4 regions of the Embleya sp. NBC_00896 genome follow, and region 1 is predicted to be linked to each of the others. Evidence: riboswitches for the same ligand, from Rfam matches in the RefSeq annotation. Region 1 holds a riboswitch; each other region holds the start of a gene.
What was found. Region 1 has a riboswitch for cyclic di-AMP ahead of OG928_RS15420 (transglycosylase family protein). Riboswitches for the same ligand answer to the same signal wherever they lie in the genome.
Positions count from the first base shown of each region.

Region 2: linked by a shared signal. The riboswitch ahead of OG928_RS42995 (NlpC/P60 family protein) and the one ahead of OG928_RS15420 (transglycosylase family protein) in region 1 are both predicted to bind cyclic di-AMP.
Region 3: linked by a shared signal. The riboswitch ahead of OG928_RS41795 (transglycosylase family protein) and the one ahead of OG928_RS15420 (transglycosylase family protein) in region 1 are both predicted to bind cyclic di-AMP.
Region 4: linked by a shared signal. The riboswitch ahead of OG928_RS27605 (transglycosylase family protein) and the one ahead of OG928_RS15420 (transglycosylase family protein) in region 1 are both predicted to bind cyclic di-AMP.

Region 1 covers NZ_CP108776.1:3,401,001-3,404,509, reverse strand. The annotation lists gene OG928_RS15425 (PIG-L family deacetylase) at 1-804, shown strand, start outside; gene OG928_RS15420 (transglycosylase family protein) at 909-2,237, opposite strand; cyclic di-AMP (ydaO/yuaA leader) riboswitch at 2,242-2,463, opposite strand; gene galE (UDP-glucose 4-epimerase GalE) at 2,840-3,509, opposite strand, start outside.
Region 2 covers NZ_CP108777.1:2,141,417-2,144,925, forward strand. The annotation lists gene OG928_RS42985 (DUF885 family protein) at 1-717, shown strand, start outside; gene OG928_RS42990 (hypothetical protein) at 811-1,350, opposite strand; cyclic di-AMP (ydaO/yuaA leader) riboswitch at 1,774-1,911, shown strand; gene OG928_RS42995 (NlpC/P60 family protein) at 1,921-3,012, shown strand; gene OG928_RS43000 (glycoside hydrolase family 3 N-terminal domain-containing protein) at 3,110-3,509, opposite strand, start outside.
Region 3 covers NZ_CP108777.1:1,879,045-1,882,553, reverse strand. The annotation lists gene OG928_RS41800 (group 1 truncated hemoglobin) at 1-19, opposite strand, end outside; cyclic di-AMP (ydaO/yuaA leader) riboswitch at 1,050-1,290, shown strand; gene OG928_RS41795 (transglycosylase family protein) at 1,322-2,569, shown strand; gene OG928_RS41790 (glycerophosphodiester phosphodiesterase family protein) at 2,696-3,509, opposite strand, start outside.
Region 4 covers NZ_CP108776.1:6,094,892-6,098,400, reverse strand. The annotation lists gene OG928_RS27610 (LuxR C-terminal-related transcriptional regulator) at 1-595, shown strand, start outside; gene OG928_RS27605 (transglycosylase family protein) at 677-1,351, opposite strand; cyclic di-AMP (ydaO/yuaA leader) riboswitch at 1,457-1,649, opposite strand; gene OG928_RS27600 (EthD family reductase) at 1,843-2,178, opposite strand; gene OG928_RS27595 (phosphoenolpyruvate hydrolase family protein) at 2,182-3,084, opposite strand; gene OG928_RS27590 (Tm-1-like ATP-binding domain-containing protein) at 3,086-3,509, opposite strand, start outside.

The DNA.
Region 1 (3,509 bases):
GGCCGCACCCGGGTGTTCGCGCTGCGGATCGGGGAAGCGGGGCGCGGCGACCGGCAGCGGTTCGACGTGGTGACGGCGACCGAGCGCGCGCCGGGCGGCGACCTGGGCCCGTGGACGAGCCTGGGCAACCCGGCGGGCGACGTGCGCGAACGCGGGCTCGGCACGCCGGTGGTGCGGGCCGACGGGGCGGGCGGGCTGCACCTGTTCGCCCGCGACCGGGACAAGGGGATCAGCACGCGGTACCTGCCCGCGGGGAGCGACGCCTGGACCCCGTGGCGGGATCTGGGCGGCGCCGAGATCGTCGAGGGTCCGGTCGCGGTGACCCGCCCCGACGGTCGGGTCGCCGTCTTCGGGACCTCCCGTGAGGGCATTCGGTACTGGGAGCAGGCCGGCGATCGCATGGGCGCGCCGCGCACGATCGCGGCCGACCGCCCGACCGGGCCCCCGGCGCCGGTGGTACGGGCGGACGGCCGGATGGAGGTCGCGTACCGCCGCGCCGGCACGTCGGAGATCGCGAGCGTGGTCGAGGGCGACGCGGGGACGTGGCGGCCGGCGGCCGGCGAAGGCCCGGCGGGCAATGGCTACGAGCCGCTGTCCCGGGTGCCGGGGCCGGCCGGTGATCCGCTCACCCTGACCCGGGACACCGACGGCCGGCCGGTCGCGGTCGGCGGGACCGGGGCGCCGTTCGTCCTGGACACGCGCCCGGCGGCGGCCGGACCGACCGGTGCACTCGACGGCGCGGGGCACGCGGTGGCCTGCTGGCTGGGGCCGGACGGCTCGTTGCGCACGGCCCGGCTGTCCTGAGCGATCGGCCGCGTCGGGCACGCGAACGGCGGGCGCCCCCCGAAGGGGACGCCCGCCGTGTGTCGCGAAGCAAGGGCGGCTCGGCCGCCGATGGATCGGACGGATCAGACGTTGACGCCGTGGCTGCGCAGCCACGTCATCGGGTTGACCGCGGAACCGTAGTTCGGCGTGGTCCGGACCTCGAAGTGCAGGTGCGGGCCGGTCACGTTGCCGGTCGCGCCGGACAGCGCGATCTTCTGGCCGGTCTGGACCTTCATCCCGGCCTTGACCGAGATCGAGGACAGGTGCGCGTACTGCGTGTACTTGCCGTCCGCGTGGCGGATGACGACCTCGTTGCCGTACGCCCCGCCCCAACCGGCCGAGACGACGGTGCCCGAGGTGACCGCGCGGACCGTGGTGCCGGTCGAGACCGCGAAGTCCTGGCCGGTGTGGCTGCCGCTGGACCAGCGCGAGCCGCCCGTGCCGTAGCTCGCGCTGAGCGAGCCGCCGGAGACGGGGGCCACGTAGGAGCCCGACGCCTTTTCGGTGGTCGTCGACGCGGAGGGCTTGGACTCGGCCTTCTTCGGCGTCTCCGCCTTGGTGGTCGAGGTCTTCGGCGCCGTCTTGGGCGTCTCCGCCTTCGGTGCCTCGGGCTTCTTCACCTCGATCTTCGGCGCGGCGGCCTCGGTCTTGGTGGTGGTCGCGGCCGAGCCGGACACCGACAGCTTCTGACCCGGGAAGATCAGGTCGGGGTTGCCGCCGACGACGCTCTTGTTGGCCTCGTACAGCTTCGGCCAACCGCCGGGCACGTGTGCGGCATCCGCGATCTTGAAGAGCGTGTCACCGGCCACCACGACGTAGGACGTGGTCGCGGCGGAGTCGGCCTTGGGGGCCGTCTCGGTCTTCGGCGCGGTGTCGGCCTTGGGGGCCTCGGTCTTGACCTCGACCTTGGGGGCGGCGACCGTCTTCGGCGCCGTCTTGGGGGTCTCCGCCTTCGGAGTGGCCGTGGTGGCCTTGGGGGCCGTCTTCGGCGCGGTCTTGCCGGCCGACGTGTCCACGTCCGGGGCGGCGGCACCGCGAGTGAGGCCCGCCTTGATCGAGCACACCGGCCAGGCGCCGGGGCCCTGGCTCTTGAGCACCTTCTCGGCTATCGCGATCTGCTGGTCCTTGGTGGCCAGGTCGGCGCGAGGGGCGAACTGCTTGCCACCGAACTCGCTCCAGGTGCTCTGCGTGAACTGCAGACCGCCGTAGAAGCCGTTGCCCGTGTTGATCTTCCAGTTGTTCGTGCTCTCGCACTGGGCGACCTTGTCCCACGTGCTCACGGGGGCGGCGTGAGCCGAACCCGCGCCGATGATCGGCATGGCGACGCCGACGCCGGCGACACCCGCCGCGGCGATCAGACGCGTGGTCCTGCTGTGACTGCGGCGGCGATGACGCCCGGTTCCGGACAGCATTGCTGGATCCTCTCCCACGCCTACGAGGTGAGCTGTCGGATTCGGGCCGGAGATCGATAGCCCGGCCACATCCCGAAGGACGTGGCTTCACCCCAAGCCGTTCGCGGCGCCCGATCGCTTCGATCGAGGCCGTTCGCGGCGGTTCACCTGTGGTTCCCCCGCTCCTGTCGTGTGGTGCTCGTCAGCCTCCCGAACGGCCGGCGACAGGATTCGGCGTACCGGCGATCGGGGTCCGTGTGGGATACGGACGATGGGAACGCTAAGCAGGCCTCACCGAAGATCACAAGTCTGTGTCTGATAGACGTCGATTGTCCGAATTGGGGTTGAGCGCAAAGTAGATGGTCCCTTACGGAAAGGACCGTAGTTGGCGTTCCGTGGCGGAAGGTCCCGGATCGAGTGACAAAGGTCCTTGGTCGTTCGACGTGGAGATCGTCCGGGAACGATCACCTACATCCCGTTCGTCACATGCGCATCGCGCGTAGCGTCGTGGAGGCGTCCGCCATGCCCTTCGGGACGCGGTTTCGCACACGGGATCCGAGTGATTCGCGCCACAACGCCGGCGGGTTTGCCGCCGGCGCCGCGACGTGCCTCCAGGGGGCCGCTCAGTGGCTCCGCGCCTGCCATCCGGCCCAGGCGCTCTCGACCATGTCCGAGGTGTCGAGGCGGGCCTTCCAGGCCAGTTCGGCGGCGATCCGATCCGCGCTCGCCACGACCCGGGCCGGGTCGCCCGCCCGCCGCGCCTGGACCACCGGAGCCACGTCCCGCAGACCGGTCACCTCCTGGATGAGGTCGACCATCTCGCGCACGGACGTACCCTCGCCGCGTCCCACGTTGAGGACGAGCCCGGCCTCCGGATCGGTCGCGAGTCGGCGCGCGGCGGCCACGTGCGCCTCGGCCAGGTCGACGACATGGATGAAGTCGCGGACGCAGGTCCCGTCGGGGGTGTCGTAGTCGTCGCCGAAGATCACCGGTGCCCGATCCGCCGTCAGTTTCTCGAACACCATGGGCACGAGGTTGAACACGCCCTCGTCCGCGAGCTCCGGCGCGCCCGCGCCCGCGACGTTGAAGTAGCGCAGAGAGGCGTACGAGATGCCGTGCGCGCGCGCCGTGGCCCTGATCAGCCACTCTCCGACGAGCTTGCTTTCGCCATACGGATTGATCGGCGCACAGCGCGTTTCCTCGTCGACGAGGTGCACGTCCGGCATGCCGTAGACGGCCGCGCTGGAGGAGAAGAGGAAGCGCGTGACACCTGCGTCCACCGTGGCCGCCAGG
Region 2 (3,509 bases), on a different replicon from region 1:
GAACACGACCTGGCTCCGGACCACGACGTGCTCGTCGAGGTGTTGCCGATGCCCGAGGCGCAGCGCAGGGCCCTTGCGGGCGCCACCTGGGCCGCCGCGAACGAGGCCGACGCGCCCGGCCGATTCCACGTCTCGCTTCCGCTCGACGCGTGGTCGGCAACCGAGCGTGACCAATGGCTGCGGACCGGTTTCAGCCGGAACCTGATGGCCAACATGGTCGTGCACGAGGTCGCCCCGGGACACCTCAGCCACGGCCGGGCCATGCGCCGGGCCACCAGCGAGGTGCGGCGGACCGTGCTCTCGGAGGTCTTCATCGAGGGCTGGGCCCACTACTGCGAGGAGATGGCCCTGGAGGAGGGCTTTCGCATCGACCCCGCGTTCGCCGTCGCCGTCGCGCAGGACGCCTTGCGCCGGGTCACCCGCTTCGCGTGCGCGATCGGGCTGCACACCGGCGAGATGACCATCAACGACGCCGCCCGCAGGTTCACCGAGGACGTCGCGCTGGCCGGCCCGGCCGCTCTGCACGAGGCCCAGCGCGGCCTCTTCGATCCGACCTACGGCCGCTACACCTGGGGCAAGTTCGCCGTCGTGGACCTGCGGGAGCAGGCCCGCCGGCAGTGGGGGCCGGCGTTCTCGCTGCCGCGCTTCCACGCCGCGCTGCTGAACCTGGGCGCGCCCCCGCTCGGGCTTCTGGGCATCGCCCTCGAACGCGGATGATCACGTTTCTTGCGGCCACCTTGGTGTCGACCGCCGTCCCCGGGCCGAACCTGTGGCCGAGCCGTGGGATCGGGCCCGGACGGAAGCGACCGGCTACCGCGGTTCCCACCAGGTGGGGGAGATGTCGAGGGACCAGATGTCGCCCACCTGTTGCTCGTCCGGGTCGTCAAGGTCGTGGTCGCCGTCTCCGTAGGGGTCGGGGTCCGTGATGACGAAGATGCGGGTGCCCGAGTCCGATACGCGGTAGCGGTTCATGTCGATCGTCTCGTCCTCGAGTTCGACCGTGTGCCCCAGGGCCAGGACGGCGTTGCGCAGTTCCTCGAATCGGGCCCGGGGCGCGAAGGTCCCGTACCTTCGGGAGAGGGCGGGTGGCACCGTGTCGGGGGAGCGGTCGTGCATCAGCCGGTGGACCTTCACGCCGAATCCGAAACAGGACATGCGCCCTCGGGAGTCCGGCAGGAAGTTGACCGTCACGAGTCCGTACTCCCGCCTCAGGGAGCCGCCCCCGGGGACATCGAGGTAGCCCGGTCCCACCGCCTTCTCCCAGTCCTCGGGGCCGAAGTCGGTTCCCGCCCCGGCTCCGAGCACGTCGGAGCGGGTGGCGACGTGAGCGTAGAAGTCCAGATCGGACACCCGTTGATTCCCTTGGGTCGAGCTGTGTGAGCGCGGCGGATACAGCGGGAGCGAGACCACTTCCCGGCAGTGTGACACCCAGGGACGGCGAGCTTTGCAACCTCGTTCGCCGCTCGTAATCCGCAGCCGGTTTATTTCTCACGTTCAGTGAAGTCTGTGGAGTTGGGCTGCCGGCGGGTCCTCGCGACCAATCGTTGCCAAAACGGCTCAAGATCGACTTTAGGGAATCCGGGTGCTTTTCCCGTGATACGCGGAAAAGTAAACGATGATATTGGTAAAGGTTTGGTAATGCAGAAGTCCGTGGTGATGGTCGTGACACGCCTGTGACTATTGTTTCGCGACAGGTGATCGGTTCGAGGTTGACCACCCCGGTCGACACGATCGCCTCCGCCGAATTCGGGGACGAGTTTCGGTGACGGTGGGTAACCGCTGTCGTCGGGACGCGAAGCCGGAACCGGGGACCCTCGCAGTCCCTGGGGTGAATCGGTGCTTCGGCACCGTAGGGCGCCTTCTTCCGCCCGAACCCGTCAGCTAACCCGGTAGGCGGCCGAGGAAGGAGACCCGCCGCCAGTGGCGTCCCAACGTCGACCCGGGCAGCACCGCAAGCCCAAGCCGCGCACCGCCGTCCGTACCGCAGCGACCGTTGTCACGGCCGCCGCGACGATGACCGGCGTGATGACCTTCGCCGGCACCGCGAGCGCGGATCCCGCGCAGTCGTTCCAGCAGACGAAGGAACGCGTCAACCAGCTGCACAGTGACGTGATCAAGGCCACCGAGGCCGCCAACGGCGTCGAGGAGCAGATCGAGAAGCAGCAGGGCAACGCGAACCAGACGCAGGCCCGGATCACCGAGGAACAGGCCGTACTGAACGCCCTGCGCGACCAGATCGGTGTCCTCGCGGCCAACCAGTACCGCAGCGGCGGCCTGCCGCCGTCGCTCTCGCTCGCGCTCAGCGGCGACCCCGAGGGCTTCCTCCAGAAGTCGCAGATGATGTCCCAGCTCGACGGCCGGCAGGCCGCCAAGCTGAAGCAGATCGCGGCGCAGGCCCGAGTCCTCCAGCAGGACCGCACCGAGGCATCCTCGCAGCTCGCCGAGCTGGAGAAGCTGCGGACCGAGCTGAACAAGAACAAGACCGACATCCAGACCAAGCTCGCCGAGGCCCAGCGGCTGCTGAACACGCTGGACAAGAAGCAGCAGGACGACATCCTCAACTCGGACAAGCACGCGAGCGGCCCCGGTTCGCGCGACGACACCGACCGCAGCTCGCGGGCCAAGCCGGACACGCCGCCGCCGGCGAACGATGTCCCCGTGTCCGGCCGGGCCGCGGCCGCGGTCGCGTTCGCGAAGGCCCAGATCGGCAAGCCGTACGTGCCCCGGGGTGTGGGCCCCGACTCCTACGACTGCTCGGGGCTGACCATGGCTTCGTGGAAGGCCGCCAACGTCAAGCTGACCCGCACCACCTTGACCCAGGTCAACGACGGTCCGCGGATCTCCAAGGGCGCGCTCAAGCCGGGCGACCTGGTGTTCTACTACCCCGACAACTCGCACGTGGGCATCTTCATCGGCAACGGTCAGATCGTGCACGCCCCGCGGCCGGGCAAGAACGTGACCATCGCGCCGGTCGACTCGATGCCGTTCTACGCGGCCGTTCGACCCGGTTAAGCCCATCGGTCGCGCGTAGAGCGCCAAGTCGAGGCCGGGTCCTTCGGCGCGCTGTCGTCCTTCCGGTCTTCGTTCATGGGGTTCGTTCGCTGAGGCTTCAGGGGCCGCTGTCGCCCGGAGTCCGGTGTTCGGTGCTCGGCCCGCCGCCCCGCCGCCCCGCTGTGGCGTCCGCGCCTTCCGGCAGGTGCTTCGGGCCGATCGGTGGCGGGCCGGGGTGGCCGCATCGGAACAGCGGGTCGCGGGTGTCGAAGGGGACGTCCTCGCGTGACTGTTCGACCGCGCGCATGGAGGACGGCAGGTCGAACGGGAGGCGTCCGGTGGCCGGGGTGCGGTTGAAGACGGCGTCGAGGACGACGTCGTCTTCGGCACCGAAGTCGGCGAGCAGCAGCAGCGCGGAGTCGGCGAGCCCGGTGAGTACGGCGGGCCGGTCCAGAGCGACACAGACCGCCAGGGGAACGGTGGCGGCGAGCTCGCGCAGTCGTTCGAGTTCGGCGGGA
Region 3 (3,509 bases), on a different replicon from region 1:
AAGCATTCGTTTCGGACATGTTACTCGCGCTCCCTCGGTCGGATATTCGAGCAGAGCACAGCATCCGGGTCTCACGTGTCGAATGTCAATGAGAGCAATGCGTCATTTTGGTCCGGTTGCGACCTGAAATCCACTGAGCCGGCTGCGATCATTCGAATTCGCTCCGGAAGTAGAAAACTCGTTTCCGCCGACCGCTCCCCCCGATAGGGAAGCGGGTCCGCCGGAGCGCAGCGCCGGTGCGGCGGCCCGGCACGCGCCGGATCGCCAGAATTGTCGGCCGGTATACACCGGACATGTACTCGCATTGTGTCGACTGTCGGGAAACCGATGGAAAGACGGACGTGCGGCGGCGATTCCACCCCATGCTTCGCAATGGCGTCGCAGGGGTGCACCGATTGCACCGATCGGAACGAGCGCGAGGATCAACGAAGATTCAACGAAGATCAACAGGGATCAACGAATCCTTGCCCCCGCAACAATTCACCGTCGAATATTCCCGTGGCCAAGGAAGCGTCAATCGCCTCGCCGATACACAATCCCAGGTCATGTGGCATGGAAGATCAAATCGCGCGGTGATTCGAGATATTCGATGGCCGTACTCGCCGGCGGCCACTCCCCGCCGCCGAGATCCTCGGCGGGCGTCTCGCACCGGCGCCGCGCTCGGCTTTGCCGGCGCGACCCACCTCGGTCGCGACCGGCTGGCGGCGCGACACCACGGCGGCGGCCGTCGACCGGCGGCAGAGTGAGCCACCGAACGAGCCGCCGGCGGTCGTCGACGTTACGCACGTCACATCGCACGCACCGATGGTCAGGCTCTCGCACGGACCGTGAACCGCACTTCCGCAATTCTCACGAAGCGTAATTCCCGGATCACCGAAATGACAAGCCCTCGGACACAATGCGTGCACGACTCGGGACTTTCGGTTCCCATATTCCGCCGATTCGACACGATTCAGCGATTTCTACCGATCGTGATGTTTGGATCCGAGTGGGTGTTGTGCGTAGTTTGGTGCTTCCGCCGCACCGGTCTGGTGCACCAGCGGATTGCGCCTCCCGGTTCGCCGAATCCTGCCGCCGGAGGGGCCACGGTACGAGTACCCGAAAGGCAGGAGCGGGGGAACCAAGTGGTACGCCGTCATGGGCGTCTGCACAGACATGTGCGCGGACGCCCTATTTGGACGGCTTGGGGTGAAGCCGCGTCTCCTCACTCGTGAGGGACCAGACACGGCCGGGCGAGACTCTCCAGCCCGAATCCGACAGCTCACTTCGTAGGCGTGGGAGAAGGAAACTCTTCGTGCAGTCGTTCAACACCCCTGCCCGCATGCCCAAGAAGACCCGCCTCGCCCTGACCGTCGGCATGGCCGGCGCGATCGTCGCCGCCCCGCTGATCGGTGGCCTCGCGACCGCCAACGCCGCGTCGGTCTCGACCTGGGACAAGGTCGCCATGCTCGAGAGCTCGGGCAACTGGCACATCAACACCGGCAACGGTTTCTACGGTGGCCTCCAGTTCACCCAGAGCACCTGGACCGAGTTCGGCGGCACCAAGTACGCCCCGCGTGCGGACCTGGCCACCAAGGACCAGCAGATCGCCATCGCGGAGAAGGTCCTCGCCGTGCAGGGCCCGGGCGCGTGGCCCAACACCTCCGGCCCGTCCAACCTGACCAAGGGCAGCGCGGCTCCGGCCGTCAGCCCCTCGGCGAAGGCCGAGAGCAAGGCCACCGTCAAGGTCGCCCCCAAGGCCGCCACGACCGAGAAGTCGGCCGAGTCCAAGCCCGCGCCGAAGATCGAGGTCAAGTCCTCGAACGGCACCTACTCCGTGGTCAAGGGCGACACCCTGTCCAAGATCGCCGCGGCGAAGGATGTCGAGGGCGGCTGGCACAAGCTGTACAAGGACAACCGCTCCGTGATCGGTGGCAACCCCAACCTGATCCAGATCGGCCAGAAGCTCACCCTCTCCGGTGCGGCCTCGTCCTCCTCGTCCTCGGACGACAGCGACAAGGGCACCGACAAGGGCACCGAGAAGACCTCGACCGCCCCGTCGACCCCGACCAAGGCCTCCGTCTCGGTCAAGGTCGCGCCGAAGCCGGTCACCAAGGCCAAGGCGCCGGTCGCGCCGAAGGCGAAGGCCTCCGCCGAGGTCGCCCCCGCCACCAAGAGCAACTCGTCCGGCTACGTCGCTCCCGTGAGCGGCTCGCTGGGTACCGCGTTCGGCACCGGCGGCAAGCTGTGGTCCAGCGGCAGCCACACCGGTCAGGACTTCGTCGTCGGCACCGGCGCGAGCGTCAAGGCGATCACCTCCGGCACGGTCGTCAAGGCCGGCAACGGCGGCGCCTACGGCAACGAGGTCGTCATCAAGCACGCGGACGGCAAGTACTCGCAGTACGCGCACCTCTCCAGCATCAGCGTGAGCGCGGGCAGCAAGGTCAGCACCGGTCAGCAGATCGGCCGCTCGGGCGCGACCGGCAATGTGACCGGCCCGCACCTGCACTTCGAGATCCGCACCACCCCGAACTACGGCAGCGGCATCAACCCCGTCACCTACCTCCGCGCCCACGGCGTGAACCTCTGATCCCAGAGTCACCCAACGCGGTAGCCACAGGGCCGTGCCCGTCGACCACCAGGTCGACGGGCACGGCCCTGTCGGCGTCCCGACACGCCTTCTTCGCCGAACACCCCCACCCCGCCCCCGCCGAGCTCACCCGGCCGGGTAGGCCCGCGGCAGCCGGTAGCCGCGGTCGGCCAGCAGCGTGCGGAGGCGGTCGGGGTAGTCCGTGATCAGGCCGTCGACGCCGTCGTCGACGAGCTTGGCCATGGTCGCCGGGTCGTCGACCGTCCACGGCACGACCTTGATGCCGAGGGCGTGCGCGCGGGCGACCAGTTCGCGGGTCACGTACGGGCGGTAGTTCGGGTCGGTGACCGTGCCGTTCTGCGGGAAACCGTGCACCGGTGAGAACGTCCTGGCGCCGATCGTCCTGATCGCGCGCAACGGGTCGCCGCCGAAGTCGTCGATGTCCAGGCCACCCAGCCACGGCGACGCGCCCGGTTGCCCGACCTGGAGGAAGTCGTAGTTGGTCAACGCGACCAGGGGCAACCGCGGTTCGACCTCGCGCATCCGCTTGAGCGCGCCCCAGTCGAAGCTCTGTACGGTCACCTGGCGCAACAGCCCGGCCCGGCGCACCTCGTGGGCCACCGTCCGGACGAACTGCTCGCGCGGCGCGGTCTCCTGCGGAGCGCCGGCCTCGACCTTGGTCTCCACGTTGAGCCGAACACCGCGCGCGTGCCGGCGGTTCACCAGGTCGAACACCTCGGTGAGCAGCGGCATTCGGGCGCCCGGCGAGGTGCGCTGCTCGGGGAAGCCGGGGAACTGCCGCGACCCGCAGTCGAGCGTGCGGACCTGCGCGAGGGTGAGCGTGTTGACGTACTTGCCGACGTAGGGGAACTCGGGATCGCCCGCCCGCGCCGGCCCGGTGTCGGCGCACTTGCGGCCGTCGACCTTGCGGTCGTGGGTG
Region 4 (3,509 bases), 2.7 Mb from region 1:
CTTCGAGGACCGCGACCCGCTCGCGACCGGGATCGGACTCCGCGGCCTGGTGCCGTACATGGAGACCTTCCATCGCGACGACCCGTTCCACCTGATCGCGCTGCGTGCCGCGCCCGGGCGCAAGGCCGTGCCGCTCACGCTCGAATCGCTGCCCAAGCCGGTGCGGGCGGCACACGTGCGCTACCTGGAGTCGTTCCTGTACCCGATGGGCATCCACGCGAAGATCGTGGTGCCGCTCCCGGGGCCGACCCGATGCGGCGGGATCGGCCTGTTGGGCACCGAATCCGGCGCGTTCGGCGCGCGCGACGTCGCGGTGGCCACGCTGTTGTCCCGGCACCTGGGCAATCTGTTCGCCCTCTTCATCGATCGGCCCACCCGACCGCCGAGCCTGATCACCCGTTTGACGCCGCGTCAGGCCGAGATCGCCGCGCTCGTCGCGCGCGGGCTGACCAACCGCGACATCGCCGCGGTGCTGTCGATCACCGGGGACACGGTCAAGAAGCATCTGACGTACGCGATGCAGACGGTCGGCTGCGCGAACCGCACCCAACTCGCCCTGCTGTGGCTGCGCGAGGGGCCCGACGAGGCGACCTGAGCGGCAAGCCGGGCCGACGGCCCGGAAAATGGGCGTAGGCCCCGCCGAAGTATTCGGCGGGGCCTACGTCGTGATGGTGCGTCAGGCGGAGAACGCCAGCTTGGCACCGATGTTGATCAGGTTCGGGTTGTCGCCGATGGCGCTCTTGTTGGCGTTGTAGAGGGCCTTCCAGCCACCCTTGACGCCGTTCTTCGACGCGATGTCGGACAGCGTGTCGCCGGCCTTGACCGTGTAGCGGCCGGAGGTCGACGCCTGCTTGGAGGCGGCGGACTTCGGCCCGGCCTTGGTCGCGGTGTCACTCTGCTTGTGCTGCACCCGGACCTTCGGGGCGGCCTCGGTCACGGACTGCTCCGTGGACTTCTTCGGCGCGGCCTCGCTCACGGACTGCTCCGTGGACTTCTTCGGCGCGGCCTTCTGCTCGACCTTGGTCTTGGTCTTGCCGGTCGTCGCCGTCGAGGACTCGGCCTGGGCGGACGCGTTGCCCTTGCCCAGGTTGGCCTTCTGCGAGCAGACCGGCCACGCGCCGGGGCCCTGGCCGGCGAGAACGCGCTCGGCGACAGCGATCTGCTGCGTCTTGGTGGCGTTCTCGGCGTTGGCCGCGTACTCGGTGCCGCCGAACGCCTTCCAGGTGCTCGGGGTGAACTGCAGACCGCCGGAGAAACCGTTGCCAGTGTTGATGCCCCAGTTACCGGTGCTCTCGCACTGGGCGACCTTGTCCCACTCGGACGAGGTCGCGGCGCTCGCGCTGCCCGTCATGCCCACGAGGGGAAGGACGAGACCCGCACCGGCGGCGACGGCGATGCCGGCGCGACGGCCACGAGAGAGCGAGCGAACGGGAGCGGTGATGGCACGGAACGTCATTGATTACCTCGTCGGGCGCCTACGAAGTTAGCTGTCGGGTTCGGACGAATGGCCCGGCCTCGCCTGATTCAGGCATGGCTTCACCCCAAAGACATCGACAGTGCCGATGTCGCACCACTTGGTTCCCCCGCTCCTGCCGCCAGTCGATATCGACTGCGTCCCTCGAGCGGCGGCAGGATTCGGCGTACCGCCCGGGGAGTCCGCTTGTGCGAACAACCACGAAACTACGCACCGGTTCGCCCGGTTGGCAAACATTTCGACCGCTTTGTGACGTGCCCGACAGGCTGGAATAACACCACTTTGCCCGAATTGTCGGGATCTTCGCAGGTCACCGTTCCGGCGTCCACGGTGCGCAGCCGCGTGATCACCCGTGCGTCAACACGGGGCTATTCCGTCGCGGGCAGCTCCACAGGTACGACTACCCGTTCTTCGTCCCAAAGGAACGTCGCGCCGCCGGTCGCGAAATTGGGCACGTCGGCCACCGTGGCCCGGCCCTCGGGCGAATCCAGGACCGCTTCGATCCCCGCGCGGGATTCCGCGTACAGCGCGACCACCATGTAATAGGGCGGCTTCCCCCCGGCGGGGTCGGGCTCGCAGGTGCCGATGGTCCAGCCGGTCAGGCCCGGCATCGTGCGGGCGAGCGGGACGTGCTTCTCCCAGTAATAGGAGTCGAACGCCGCCGGATCGGTGGGGTGGCCGTATAAGACGGTGAGCTTGTACATGTCTCAGTCCTCGCTGTCTCGGTAGGTGTCCGGTGCTTCCGGGAGGTCCCGGGCTTCCCAGGCGTCCCGGTCGTCGGTGACGCTCTTGCCGCCGATCTGCTTGAAGGCCCTCGCCTGGGCGGTGATGGCCAGCTCGGTCGGGAGCCTCTCCATGCTGGAGGCGCCGAAAAACCCGACCACGCCGATGGTGTTGGCGAGCACGTACGCGGCGTCCTCGGGCTCGGCGATGGGACCGCCGTGACACAGCACCAGCACGTCGGGATCGACCTCGGCCGCCGCGTCGCGCATCGCCTGGACCCGCTCGACCGCCTGGTCGAGGGTGAGCGCGGTGGTCGCGCCGATACTGCCCTTGGTGGTCAGCCCCATGTGCGGGACCAGCACGTCGGCCCCGGCCGCGGCCATCGCGCGGGCCTGCTCGGGGTCGAAGACGTAGGGCGCGGTGAGCAGGCCGCGCTCGGCGGCGAGCCGGATCATCTCCACCTCGAGGTCGTAGCCCATGCCCGTCTCCTCCAGGTTCTGCCGGAAGACGCCGTCGTACAGCCCGACCGTGGGGAAGTTCTGGACCCCCGCGAAGCCCATCGCGGCGAGCTGGTCCAGGAAGTGCGGCATGATCCGGAACGGGTCCGTGCCGCACACCCCCGCGAGTACCGGGGTGTCGCGGACCACCGGCAGCACCTCGCCGGCCATGTCGACCACGATCGCGTTGGCGTCGCCGTACGGCAGCAGGCCGGCGAGCGAGCCGCGGCCGGCCATCCGGTAGCGGCCGGAGTTGTAGATGATGATCAGATCCACGCCGCCGGCCTCGGCGCACTTGGCCGACAGGCCGGTGCCCGCCCCCGCGCCGACCACCACCCCGCCCCGCTCGACCGTCGTGCGCAGCCGACCGCGCGCCTCGCGTCCGTTCATGTCAGTCCTCGCTCCCCTTGATGATCAGGTGGTGCAACCGATCCGCCGCCGCCGTGGCGAACGCCGGGTCGTTGATGTCGGTGTCCGACTCGTACAGCTCGACGGAGCTGCCGGCGAGTCCCACCCGCAGCGCGTCGAACAACGCGGCGTCGGCGGCGGGGTCGTGGAAGGGCGCGCCCTCGACGTCGATCGCCGAGACCCCGCGCAGCGGCAGGTACAGCGCGGTCGGGCCGGTCGCGGCGACCAGCTTGGCCGCGATCCGCCGGCCCAGTTCGGCGTTCTCCTCCGGCGTGGTGCGCATCAGCGTCACCGTCGGGTTGTGCACGTACAGCTTCCGCTGCTCGAACCGCTCGGGCACGGTGTCGCGCGGGCCGAAGTTGACCATGTCCAGGGCCCCGACGCTGACCACCTGCGGCAGCCCCATC